DNA from 4 places in the Candidatus Clostridium radicumherbarum genome. Region 1 is predicted to be linked to each of the others. Evidence: riboswitches for the same ligand, from Rfam matches in the RefSeq annotation. Region 1 holds a riboswitch; each other region holds the start of a gene.

Region 1 (3,212 bases):
ACTGCGTCTAAAGTATCATTATTTAAAATGGAGAACCCAAATTTTGAATCTATTTGCCCTGTTTTTATATAGTCATGGGTATGGGCTTCTATACCTGGAGTTATCCTTAAAAGTATCTTTTGTATTTTATTATAAGTTCTAGCTATTTCATTTATTTTTTCAATTTCGAAATAATTATCTACTACAAACTTTCCCACCCCATTTTTTATGCCAAGTTCTATTTCTTCTATGGTTTTATTATTTCCATGGAAATATACTTTTTCTAATGGGAAACCACTTTTTAAAGCTGTATAAAGTTCTCCACCTGAAACCACATCAAGGCAAAGACCTTCTTCCTTTATTAACTTGCACATAGCTAAGGTTAAAAAAGCTTTTCCAGCATAGGCAACTCTATTCCCAGCTTCTAATGCCTTAAAAGCACTGAGGTATCTTTTACATTTAGTTCTTACAAAAGCTTCATCTATTACATATAAAGGAGTACCATATTCATTAGCTAATTTAACTGTATTTACTCCTCCTATAACTAACTCATTATTTTCTATTTTTACATTTCCAAAAAACTGCATAGGGTGCCTCCTTAAAATATTTAAAGGTTGAATTCTTCTGCAACAATATTTATGGCTTTAAGCTTGTCATCTTGTTTAATAGCACAGGTAATTCTTATTTCTGAGGTAGTTATCATTTTTACCTTTATATTATTCTTACTAAAAAGCTTGAACATCTTCGCAGCAACTCCTGAAGTAGTTTTCATTCCAATACCCACCATAGAAAACTTTGTAATATCTTCATCTATACTAATACAATCTTTTTTAGCATAAATTTTTACCACTTCCATGCTTTCCTTTAAATCCTCTTTAGGAACTGTAAAGGAAATATTTACTCTTTCATTTATAGGTGAAGTCTGACTTATCATATCGATGTTTATTCTTCTGCTTGCTAAAGCTTCAAAGAGATTTGATAATACATTTATATCATAGCTAATGTTTTCTATAGTTATTGCCACATCATCATCACTAGTAGCAAGGCCTGTTACAGCTTTTCCTTCCATATTCATTTTATTATTAACCTCCTTAATTACTGTTCCTTTAATATCACTATTACTAAGGCCTACATAAATTGGCACACCATATTTTTGTCCCAGCTCCACTGATCTTGAGTGCATTACTTGAGCACCAAGGCTTGCAAGTTCAAGCATTTCCTCATAATCGATTTGTTTTATTTTATTTGCTTTGCTATATTTTCTAGGATCAACACTGTATATTCCATCAACATCAGTATATATTTCGCAGATTCCATTCAATTTAACTGCTATAGCAACAGCTGTGGTATCAGAGCCCCCTCTTCCTAAAGTAGTAATATCTCCTTCTTCATTTATTCCTTGGAAACCAGCTACAATCACTATTTTATCTTCCTTCAAACTGTTTCTAATTTTACTTCCATCAATATCGTCTATTAAGGACTTACCATAATTTCCAATAGTTTTTAAACCAATTTGATAGGCTGTATAACTTATAGCATCATATCCTAAGTCCTTAAGTGTCATAGCAAGAAGGGAGGAAGAAATCATCTCTCCAGTTGAAAGCAGTGCATCCAGCTCTCTTTTGTCAGGATTATCTGTTATTTTCTTTGCTAAAGCTATAAGCTCATCAGTAGTATCTCCCATTGCAGATACTACAACTACAAGGCTCTCTCCTTTTTCCTTGCGTTTTATAATACTAGAAGCAACCTGCTTTATTTTTTCAATTGTTCCCACTGAACTTCCGCCATATTTTTGAACCACAACCCTCATATTTTGTCCTCCTTTGAATCTTTATGCAATAGATTTTTGCTGGATAAAAAAATAAATGCAGCAAAGGAACACCCTTGCTGCATTAAATACAATAGTATTTTACAACTCTGTGTACCTTGTAGCTCTCCACTATTTTCATAGTGACAACAATACATATATTTTATGTATTGCCAGGGAATATATCTGTCGATATATTTCCTTCGGCCATAGCTCCTTTTACCATACATTTTCGCGTACCCGCTCCGAATGGCTACTAATAGTTACGGCGCCTCTACCCTAGGCAGATATTTAATTGTAATTTAAATTAATAATCTTAAATTGTACTTTATCATATTAAATCAGAAAATGCAAGTATAAAATATCTTAGTTGCATTTACAAAAATAATGTAGCACGAGAAACGTCCCCGTGCCACATGCCGCATTTTTAAATTTTATAGAATTCTTCAAAGGATTTTACAACATAGCTGTGGTCCATCACTCCTCCAAGCTCCCTGACAGAGTGCATTGCAAGTATTGGAGTACCCATATCCACTGAACGAATTGCAAGATGTGTGGAGGAAATTGGCCCTATAGTTGAGCCTCCTGGTGAATCAGAACGATTAACAAATCTCTGCACAGGAACTCCAACATTTAAGCATATTTGCTCATAAACTGCTGCTGTGTTGCTGTCAGTAGTGTAGCTTTGGTTTGCAGCTAGTTTTATTACTGGTCCCTTGTTTATTAGGGGTCTATTAACAGGATCTGCTTTTTCTTCACTGTTTGGATGAAGTGCGTGTGCTAAGTCTGCAGATATCATAAAGCTTCTTGCAATAGCTCTGAAAAAGTCCTCTCTACTACCACCTAAGGAAAAAACTATTCTTTCTAGGATATTAGAAAGCACCTCAGAATCTGCTCCCTGCTTTGTGTGGCTCCCTACTTCCTCATTGTCGAAGGCTATCATAACATTAGTAGCCTCAGAAGCCTCCGCATTTGTAATTGCCTTAATTCCAGCATGGATCATAGCTAAATCATCCAGCCTGGAACTGGATATAAATTCATTGTTTAAGCCTATTATTTTCCCTTTTTCAAATTCATAAAGGAATAAATCAAAATCCAATATATCCTTCATATCCACCTTTAGCTCATTTGCAATGACGCTTATAAGATAATTATTCTTTTCAAATTCATCATTTACCATAGCTATAATTGGAAGAGTATCCTTTTGTCCATTTATTTCATAGCCTTTGTTTACATTTCTATTAATATGTATAGCTAAGTTAGGTATTATTAATATAGGTCTGTTTATATTAATAAGCCTTGTTTCAGGATTAAGTACGTTTTTACCCTTTAAAATAACTCTTCCAGCAATTGAAAGCGGCCTATCAAACCAGGTACTTAATATTGGTCCTCCATAAATTTCAGTATTAAGCTTAACGTAATTATT
Region 2 (3,212 bases), on a different contig from region 1:
ACATAACCATGAATATTCTAATTTGACCGTAAAGTGTAACTAGTAATGTGGAAATCATACCTATAATAGCACCAGTAGCAACTAAGGCACCGCCCCAATTAATACCTATGCTTCTAAGTGCAGCTGGCAGAGCATCTGTAATATCGATACTCTTGAAAGGAACTATACCACAAAGAACAAATGCTATAGCTACATAAAGGATAATAACTACAGTTAAGCATATAACAAGTCCTAATGGAACGTCTCTCTTTGGATTTACAGTTTCTTCTGCAGCAGTTGAAACTGCATCAAAGCCGATATAAGAGAAGAATATAAGTGCAGCACCGCTCATAATACCTTTCCAGCCAAATGGTGCAAATGGGTGGAAGTTAGCAAGGTTTATATGTGTTGAACCAAGGAATATAAATAGTAAAATTACTACTATTTTAACTCCAACGATAATATTGTTAACATTGGCACTTTCTTTAATACCAATATAAAGTATCCAAGTTACCAATAAAGTAATAAGAATTGCAGGTACATCTGCAATACCTCCGTTTAAAGTTGAAGTTGTTATTGATGTAGGAAGTGCAATTCCGTAATTTGCAAGTAATGCAATTAGGGTACTTGACCAACCTGAGGCAACAGTACTAGCTGAAACGACATATTCCAGCATTAAATCCCAACCAATAACCCATGCAATAAATTCCCCGAATGCAACATAAGAATAAGAATAAGTACTACCTGCAACTGGAAACATAGTAGCAAGTTCTGAATAGGTTAGTGCACAAAAACCACTTACAAGTGCAGCAAGAATAAATGAAATAATTACAGCTGGACCTGCAGCTTGTGCAGCGGAACCTGTAGCAACAAAGATTCCAGTACCGACAACTGAACCTATACCTAATGCAGCTAGGTCCATGGCTTTTAATTTTTTCTTAAGTCCCGAATGTTCCCCTTCATCCTCCATCATGTCCGCGGTTTTCTTTCTAAAAAGATCCATAGCTTGTCCTCCTTAATATTTTGTTTTATAACAACACATAACATAATTCCCCATAATAAAATTATGTGCTTATTATACGATAAACAATAAAAATAGTCTACCAATTGACTATCATATGAAAATAAAAGGCAATATCCTTAGTAGATGTAAATTATTATATTATATTTAATTATATTAATAATTTAAGAAAACTATGAATAAAGCAATGTTATAAAAGCTCAAAAGAGATAAATATATAGAGTAAATAATGTTTCGCGTAGTAAAGTGATAAAGGATTGAACAAATTTATTGTCAATTAAATGAATTTTCAAAATATATTAAATATATTATATAAAATTATTTTTATCATGGGAAGTACTTTTTTTAAAAAAATTTAATGTAAAATGGGAAAGTAACATTTAAGTGAGAAGAGATGCTCCTGAAATATACTTCATGTAACATATTAGAAATTATTCATTTTACTAAGGTTGGTAAATAAATTTATTCATTAAATAGAATATTTTCTTTTTAATGAAATATTAAAATTTTCAATAAATATATATTGACAGTAAAATTTCGCAGGAATATAATAAAATTAACAATTGAATAATTAGGTACATAAATAGAGGAGCAAGTAAACGTTTAATCTTTAGGTGTTAAGAAGAAGAACCTTCGAAACTAAAGATGAAGGATTTACCTGCCGAAAGGGTATTTTAGTTCTTTAGCTTACCCTTGGGGATAATAGGTACACTTTTATCCTTGCCATGAATAATTTCATGGAGCGCTATTTATGTGATGGAAGATTGATTTTCATTGCATAGATGGCACTATTTAAAAACCTTAGGTTTTAAAGGCAAGCACTGAAAATCTTCAGTGCTTTTTTATGTTTAAAAATTAACAATATTTTACAAACAGATGGAGGGGTTAGTTATGAAAGCTTTAATTAGAATGAGAATGAGCACCCATGATGCCCATTATGGTGGAAATCTCGTTGATGGAGCAAGAATGCTTAATCTATTTGGAGATGTTGCCACAGAGCTTTTAATAAGAAATGACGGAGATGAAGGTTTATTTAGAGCTTATGACAGTGTAGAGTTTTTGGCACCAGTTTATGCAGGAGACTATATTGAAGCAGAAGGAGAAATTATTGAGTGCGGAAACACTTCTAGAAAGATGACATTCGAAGCTAGGAAGGTTATAGTACCGCTACCGCACATTAACGACTCTGCAGCTGAAATATTGGAGGAACCTATTATAGTATGCAGAGCAAGCGGAACTTGTGTAGTTCCGAAAAACAAGCAGAGAAAATTAGTTAGAGATTAAAATTATTAATATTTTAATGGGGGAGTTTTATGGAAAAGTTGATTATTACGGCAGCTATATGTGGGGCAGAAGTTACCAAGGAACACAATCCAAGTGTACCTTATACAGTGGAGGAAATAGGAAGAGAGGCTGAGGCAGCCTATAAGGCTGGAGCTAGTATAATCCATCTTCATGTAAGAAATGATGACGGTACACCAACTCAAGATAAGGAAAGATTTAGACTTTGCATTGAAGAAATAAAGAGAAGATGCCCAGATGTTATTATTCAGCCTTCTACTGGTGGTGCAGTTGGAATGAGTATTGAAGAAAGACTTCAGCCAGTGGATTTACTGCCAGAGATGGCTACCCTAGACTGCGGTACCTGTAATTTTGGCGGAGATGACATATTTGTAAATACTGAAAACATGATTAAAGCCTTTGGTGAAAGGATGATATCTCTTGGCATTAAGCCGGAAGTTGAGGTATTTGATAAAGGCATGATTGATATGGCTATAAGGCTTAATAAAAAGGGATATATTAAATCCCCAATGCATTTTAATTTTGTTTTAGGAGTTAATGGGGGTATAAGTGCATCTCCAAGAGATTTTACTTTTATGATGGGAAGTATCCCAGAAGGAAGCACCTTTACTGTATCAGGAATAGGAAAAAATGAGTTTCCTATGGCAGCAGTATCAATAATTTCTGGAGGACATGTTCGAGTTGGTTATGAGGACAACGTTTACATTTCCAAAGGAATGCCTGCTAAATCTAATGGTGAATTAGTTGAAAAGGTAGTAAGACTTGCAAAGGAACTTGGTAGAGAAGTAGCTACTCCAAAAGAGGCAAGAGTGATTTTGGGATTGGGGATGAAATAATGAATAAATTAGTTAGACCAGAAGATTTAAGCCCTCTTTTTAAAGATGGAATGACAATTATGATAGGAGGCTTT
Region 3 (3,212 bases), on a different contig from region 1:
GCTTTATGTTTAAGCTGCATTTTCATAGCTTCTTATACTGTTTATTTTTTCTTTATTTTTAAAGGCCATATATACATAGAAAGGAATGCCAGCTAACATAAGTAAGAATCCATACATTACTGTTTCTGCTCCTGAACCATAAATTGTCCAACAAGCATATATAAAACCAACTAATGGTACAAAAGCACTTTTTACAAAACTTAAAAAATTAAAGTTCTTTTCTCTCTTAACTATAAGCATCATATCGGCTGCAGCAGTAAATGCATAAACAGGCAGATATGATAATGTAGCAAGTAATATAACAAAGTTAAAAGCAGCTGTTAAACTCTTTTGATAATTCATAGCTAAAAGTATATTTACTAATACTGCACTAACAATTAAAGAAACCTTTGGTGTTCCATTTTTACTTATCTTTGCAAAAAAGCTTGGAAACATTCCATCTTTGCCTGCAGCATATGCTATTCTAGCTGTAGAAAGCAGCCACCCTATTGTAGTTCCTAATATAGAAATAACAACACCAACAGTTATGAGTTTAATTATTCCATTGCCAAAATATTGAGACAAAATTTCTGCTATTGGTGCACTGCTTTTAGCTAAAGCAGATTGTGGCATGGCACCCATTGCAAATATATTAATTGCCATATACATCACCACTGCTATAGAAATTCCAATTATTGTACTCCTAGCTACGTTCTTCTCAGGATTTTTGATTTCCCCAGCAGCTATGGATGAACTTTCAAAGCCTATAAAAGCCCAAAGAGTAGCCGTTGCAGCGGCTGGCAATGTACTAATTCCCTTTCCACTTGGAAATGCAGGAGTAAGATTACCTATTTTAAAGTGAAGCGCAGCTGATATTATAAAAAATAAAAATAATCCAATTTCAAATATAGTTATAGTAGTCTGAACCTTACCTGCTAGTTTTACCCCTATAACATTGATTAATGTAAATATCCAAAGTATTAAACTTGCAAATAGAAATGAAGCTAAATGATTGCTTCCTATAGTGGGATATAAGGTTCCAGCATAGCTGGTTACAGCAATTAATACTGCAGCATTACCTATCCATGAGCCATTCCAATAAAGCCAAGCATTTATGAAGCCCATGAAATCACCGAAGGCTAATTTAGAATATTCATAAGGCCCACCAGTCTTATGTATTTTTCTGCTTAACCTTGCAAAGGAAAGTGCTAAAAAGATTGAGCCTAAACCAGTTATAATCCATGCTAAAATGGTTGCCCCTGGTCCAGAGGTTGATGCTAAGGTGGCAGGAAGCATAAATATACCTGAGCCCATAATATTTCCTGCAACAAGCGCGGTAGCTATTACTAATCCTAATTCCTTCTTTAACTTTGTGTTTTGTTCCATATTGTTTAGCCTCCAATAAAGTTTAAAGTTTTGCCAGAATAGCTTGTACAAGTTTAGGATAAGCATACAAAAGACCTTGAGCAAAACACTCAAGGCCTTAAAACACGCAAAAAACACATACTTTTATTCCCATGAATGATAGCTCTCCACAATATAATTGTGACAGTTTTGTACATATTATATACAGAACCAGCTATACAGCTTTAAAGCATAAGCTGTATGCTTCGGCGATGCTTCCTTTCCTGCTGTTTCTCTGTGCTTGCCTCCACAGAAGTACTATTAAGCCTCGCGCCTCTACCCTTGTTATTAACTTTTCACTGACATGTATTATTATGCATCAATACTTTAGCTTAGTCAAGTGTTAAATAGACATAAAACGACATATTTTTTGTTTGTTCTATTTAATATTAATTATATTTATAGCCTAGAAGCTCATACATAAGCCTTTCATCTAAATTGCCACCTGATACTACTACAGCTACATTTTTCCCTTTAAATCTTTCCATGTTTTCAATGATTGCTGCTACTGATGCAGCCCCCGCTGGTTCGGCTATTACCTTATCCTTTTCAATAAGCTGAACAATTGCTTTTCTAATTGTTTCTTCATTTACTACAATTATGTCATCAATGCATTTAGCTGCCATTTCATAGGGAATTTCACCTACTCCACCAACTAATGCATCACAGATAGATTCCTCACTTTTATAATCGAAGTAACATTGCTTATCTCTTAAAGCTGCAACCATGGCTGGACAAGCGGCAGTTTGTACACCAATTATCTCAATCGATGGTTTTAAGTGCTTTGCTGCAACACTTATACCTGTAATAAGACCACCCCCGCCTATTGGAGCAATTATTACATCAATATCTGGATTTTCATCAAGTATTTCAAATGCTATAGAGCCTTGCCCTGCTATAACTTGAATATCTGAGCAAGGGTCAATAAAGGTAAGCTTTTCTTTTTTTCTTGCTTCCTCAGCTTCCTTATGAGCTTCATCATAGTTTTCCCCAGTCTCTATTACTTCTGCACCATAATACTTTATCTTGGTGAGTTTTGCCTTTGGAGTAGTTTTAGGAACAAATATTTTTGCTTTTATTCCTCCTAACATATATGAAGCAAAGCTTACTCCAGCACCATGATTTCCGGAGGATACTGCAATGACACCCTCTGTTCTACTCTCCTCTGAAAGCCAAGTCATTTTGCTTAAAGCTCCCCTTACTTTAAAGCTTTTTAACCTTTGCTGTGATTCAAGTTTTAAAAATATCTTAGTATGTTCATTGCTTAAACTATAAGATAATTCAAGAGGAGTTTTATATATAAATTTATTTATCCTTTCTCGTGCTGATAAAACATCTTCAAAAGTTACCATAAGAATTACCCCCAAAATTCTTTTAATAACCCTATTTTACCATTAATTTGCAATATTTTAAAATATATTTTCATCCTTTATTTTGAAAAAGATCAAGTACAAATTTTTTTCTTTCTGAAATTTTATACGTAAATATAAGCAGTATAATGGAAATAAAAACATAAAATAACTTAACTTTTAAAATTTCACCTTTTCCATAATCACTATATTGATAAATATGTCCAAGGATACCCTTTGTCTGTGTTATCTTACATCTCCATAGCGCCTCCTCAATTAGGTAATAAGAAGTTATTATAGAAGTACTTACTGCTATATCCCGTGAAATATATATAATGAATAAGCTTAGTGAAATGATAAATACATTTGTTACCAAAGAATATAATATTATTTCCTTAATGGATATAAGATTACCCATTCCACCAACTTTACTTATATACAAAGTGTAAATATTAGTAAAGGATATTAAATATAAAACAG
Region 4 (3,212 bases), 240 kb from region 1:
AATTGGTAAAAATAAAAGAATGCATGTTAGTGCAACTGATTCATTTTATTACTTGGCAGCTTAAGCTGCTATTTTTTTTGTTAAATTTATTTAAATTTCCCCATTATCTACATTGCTTTATAATTTATTTTATAAAATTACTATTCATTAAATAGAATAAATTTTTCATTATTGTGCAAAATATGGCTAATGATATTGAGAAAGGTGGTTTTATTTATGAATGGTGATTTAAGCTGCAGTGCCCTTAATTGCGTGCATAATATGACTGGGCTTTGCTCAGCAAACCAAATTCATGTTATAGGCAGCAGCGCTTACAGCAGTGCAGAAACAATGTGCAATACCTTTGCTGAAAAAGGTATTAAAAATGCTTTTACTCATCTTACTAATATGAATATTCCAGGTGAAGTTAAGCAGGTGTTTACTAATACCTCAATTGAAATGAGTCCTGTAATTAAATGTGATGCTCTTAATTGTACATATAATGATAACAGAGCCTGCTCAGCCTCACACGTACAGGTACACGGACCGGATGCTAGTTCAACTGAAGGAACCCAATGTGAGACTTTTAGAAAATAGAGAATATTAGAACTAAATTAATCAACAATAGCACTGCTTCTACTACTAATAATATAATACCTATGTTAATGATACTTATAAAAATTAATGAAATATCATTAAAGTGAAGTTAGATAAAGAGTAATGAAAATAATAAAAAAATGAAGAAATAATTACAAAATATATTATTAAAAGAAAAAAAGTTCTAAAAATTTTATTTGTAAACAGTTACATTTGACAATATTTTACAACAAACTGTTGACAGATTTAAAATATTGTTATAAAGTAGTTTTATAATTTAATAAGACCTCACTTTTACGGTGGGGTAGAGGCGCGGTGCTTAATAGTCCTTAGTGGAGCTTGAGAAACATTGAAACTAGGGAGAAGGATTCATCGCCGAAGCTTATAATATTCTCTATATTATTTGCTGGGTCTGCAGTTAAGAGCTGCAGGACTGTCTCAATAGACTACCCGGTTTATTGAGTTGTGCTATCTCATTTGGGAAATGAAGGGGTTTAGGAGCAAGTGTGCACATTGCGACCTGAGGTTACCTCAGGTCTTTTTTTGTTCAAAAAAAGACCGAAATGAGAAATATGAAAATCCAAATGAAAGATTAGCCTTTTTTAACTGCAAAAGCAGAAAATATAAGAAAAAGGAGATATGTAAAATGAAAAGAAAATTTTGGTCATTAATGGCAATGTCACTAACAGCAGTATTAGTTTTAGGAGGATGCGGGACAAGCAATACCTCAAAGGATACAAAGGCACAGGCAGCAAATGATGCTGGAACCTTTAGAATTGGACTTGAATGTGGATATGCACCCTTTAACTGGACACAATCAGATAGTTCAAATGGTGCTGTTAAAATAGATGGCAGCTCAGAGTATGCAGGAGGCTATGATATTGAGATAGCTAAGAAAATTGCAGATGGTCTTGGAAAAAAATTAGTGGTAGTTAAAACTGAATGGGATGGCCTGGTACCAGCTTTGACTTCAGGTAAAATAGATGCAATTATTGCAGGTATGTCACCAACTGCAAAACGTAAAGAGACTATAGATTTTACAAATAACTATTATAAATCAGATTTAGTTATGGTGGTTAAAAAAGGCGGAAAGTATGACAATGCTGCATCAATACAAGATTTCAGCGGGGCAAAGGTAACTGCTCAATTAAATACCTTCCACTATTCAGTAATCGATCAAATTAAGGGTGTTCAAAAGCAACCTGCTATGGATAACTTCCCCGCAATGAGAGTTGCTCTTCAATCTGGAATGATTGACGGATATGTTTCAGAACGTCCAGAAGGGGTTAGTGCTTCTGCAGCAAACTCGGCTTTTAAAATGGTAGAGTTCAAAAATGGCTTTGTTACATCACCAGACGATACAGCAATTGCAGTAGGTGTTGCAAAGGGCAGCGATTTAACTGAAAAAATCAATAAAATTCTAGCTACTATTCCTGTAGATCAGCAAAAATCTATCATGGATACTGCTATTAAGAATCAACCAGCAGCAAAATAAACAGTACAAAACTTATTAAGGCATTATAGAGGCGGCTTAGTTTGTAGTATAGATATTAGATTGGACAAGCTGCCCTGCACAATAAAGCAGGAGTGATTAAAAATGAGTTTTCAATGGGTAATAAGAATTATTAAAGATAACTGGCCAATGCTCCTTCGTGGAGCTGGCATGACACTTTTGATTTCAATGATTGGTACTATATTAGGCTTTTTTATTGGCCTTATAGTAGGCGTTGTACGAACTATTCCAATGCCTGAAAGAGGTATAAAAAAGGTAATTCTTAAAGTTATTAATGCTGTTCTCTTCATATATATAGAATTATTCCGTGGAACACCAATGATTGTACAAGCTATGGTAATTTACTATGGTTCTGCCTTAGCTTTTGGAATAGATATGAACAGATTAACAGCAGCAATATTTATTGTTTCTATTAATACTGGTGCCTACATGTCTGAAATTATCCGTGGAGGAATAGTTTCAATTGATAAGGGACAAACTGAGGCGGCTCAGGCTATTGGTATGACACATCTTCAAACCATGCTTAATGTTGTACTGCCCCAGGCAATTCGCAATATTTTGCCAGCAATGGGTAATGAATTTGTCATCAATATAAAAGATACATCAGTGCTTAACGTAATATCTGTAACAGAGCTTTATTTCGAGACAAAGTCAATTTCAGGAAATAATTTTAGATATTTTGAATCCTTTTTCGTTGCATGTATTCTGTATTTTATAATGACCTTTACAGTAACAAGAATCTTACGTTTTATAGAAAAGAAATTAGACGGACCAGAAAATTACACTATGTATGCTAATCAGATGCAGATATAGGTGCAAGGATTTATAAAAAGGAGACTTAGAAAATGGAAAATGTAATTGCGGTTCAGCATTTAAGTAAATTCTTTGGGACTCATGAGGTATTAAAGGACATAGATTTCTCAGTAAAAAAGGGAGAAGTGGTCTGCATAATAGGTTCCTCTGGCTCAGGAAAATCAACACTTCTTCGCTGTATTAATCTTTTGGAAAAGCCAACTAGCGGCGAAATTATCTACAGTGGAGAAGACATTTTAGATGACAAGCATAATATAAATGAGTATCGTACAAAGCTAGGTATGGTATTTCAGCAATTTAACTTATTTGA

Evidence for each region. Region 1 has a riboswitch for lysine ahead of ACJDUH_RS10925 (aspartate kinase). Riboswitches for the same ligand answer to the same signal wherever they lie in the genome.
Region 2: it holds a riboswitch for lysine, as region 1 does, so the genes downstream of both, kal (3-aminobutyryl-CoA ammonia lyase) here and ACJDUH_RS10925 (aspartate kinase) in region 1, are expected to answer to the same signal.
Region 3: it holds a riboswitch for lysine, as region 1 does, so the genes downstream of both, ACJDUH_RS04225 (APC family permease) here and ACJDUH_RS10925 (aspartate kinase) in region 1, are expected to answer to the same signal.
Region 4: it holds a riboswitch for lysine, as region 1 does, so the genes downstream of both, ACJDUH_RS11995 (transporter substrate-binding domain-containing protein) here and ACJDUH_RS10925 (aspartate kinase) in region 1, are expected to answer to the same signal.

The regions. Positions count from the first base shown of each region.
Region 1 is NZ_JBJHZY010000002.1:224,722-227,933, forward strand. It holds gene lysA (diaminopimelate decarboxylase) at 1-566, opposite strand, end outside; gene ACJDUH_RS10925 (aspartate kinase) at 587-1,789, opposite strand; lysine riboswitch at 1,901-2,071, opposite strand; gene ACJDUH_RS10930 (M18 family aminopeptidase) at 2,214-3,212, opposite strand, start outside.
Region 2 is NZ_JBJHZY010000003.1:128,406-131,617, forward strand. It holds gene ACJDUH_RS14395 (amino acid permease) at 1-982, opposite strand, end outside; lysine riboswitch at 1,577-1,756, shown strand; gene kal (3-aminobutyryl-CoA ammonia lyase) at 1,892-2,284, shown strand; gene kce (3-keto-5-aminohexanoate cleavage enzyme) at 2,314-3,138, shown strand; gene atoD (acetate CoA-transferase subunit alpha) at 3,138-3,212, shown strand, end outside.
Region 3 is NZ_JBJHZY010000001.1:874,091-877,302, reverse strand. It holds gene ACJDUH_RS04225 (APC family permease) at 10-1,365, opposite strand; lysine riboswitch at 1,497-1,670, opposite strand; gene ACJDUH_RS04220 (threonine ammonia-lyase) at 1,773-2,735, opposite strand; gene ACJDUH_RS04215 (hypothetical protein) at 2,806-3,212, opposite strand, start outside.
Region 4 is NZ_JBJHZY010000002.1:465,323-468,534, reverse strand. It holds gene ACJDUH_RS12000 (DUF1540 domain-containing protein) at 217-576, shown strand; lysine riboswitch at 874-1,055, shown strand; gene ACJDUH_RS11995 (transporter substrate-binding domain-containing protein) at 1,223-2,071, shown strand; gene ACJDUH_RS11990 (amino acid ABC transporter permease) at 2,174-2,902, shown strand; gene ACJDUH_RS11985 (amino acid ABC transporter ATP-binding protein) at 2,935-3,212, shown strand, end outside.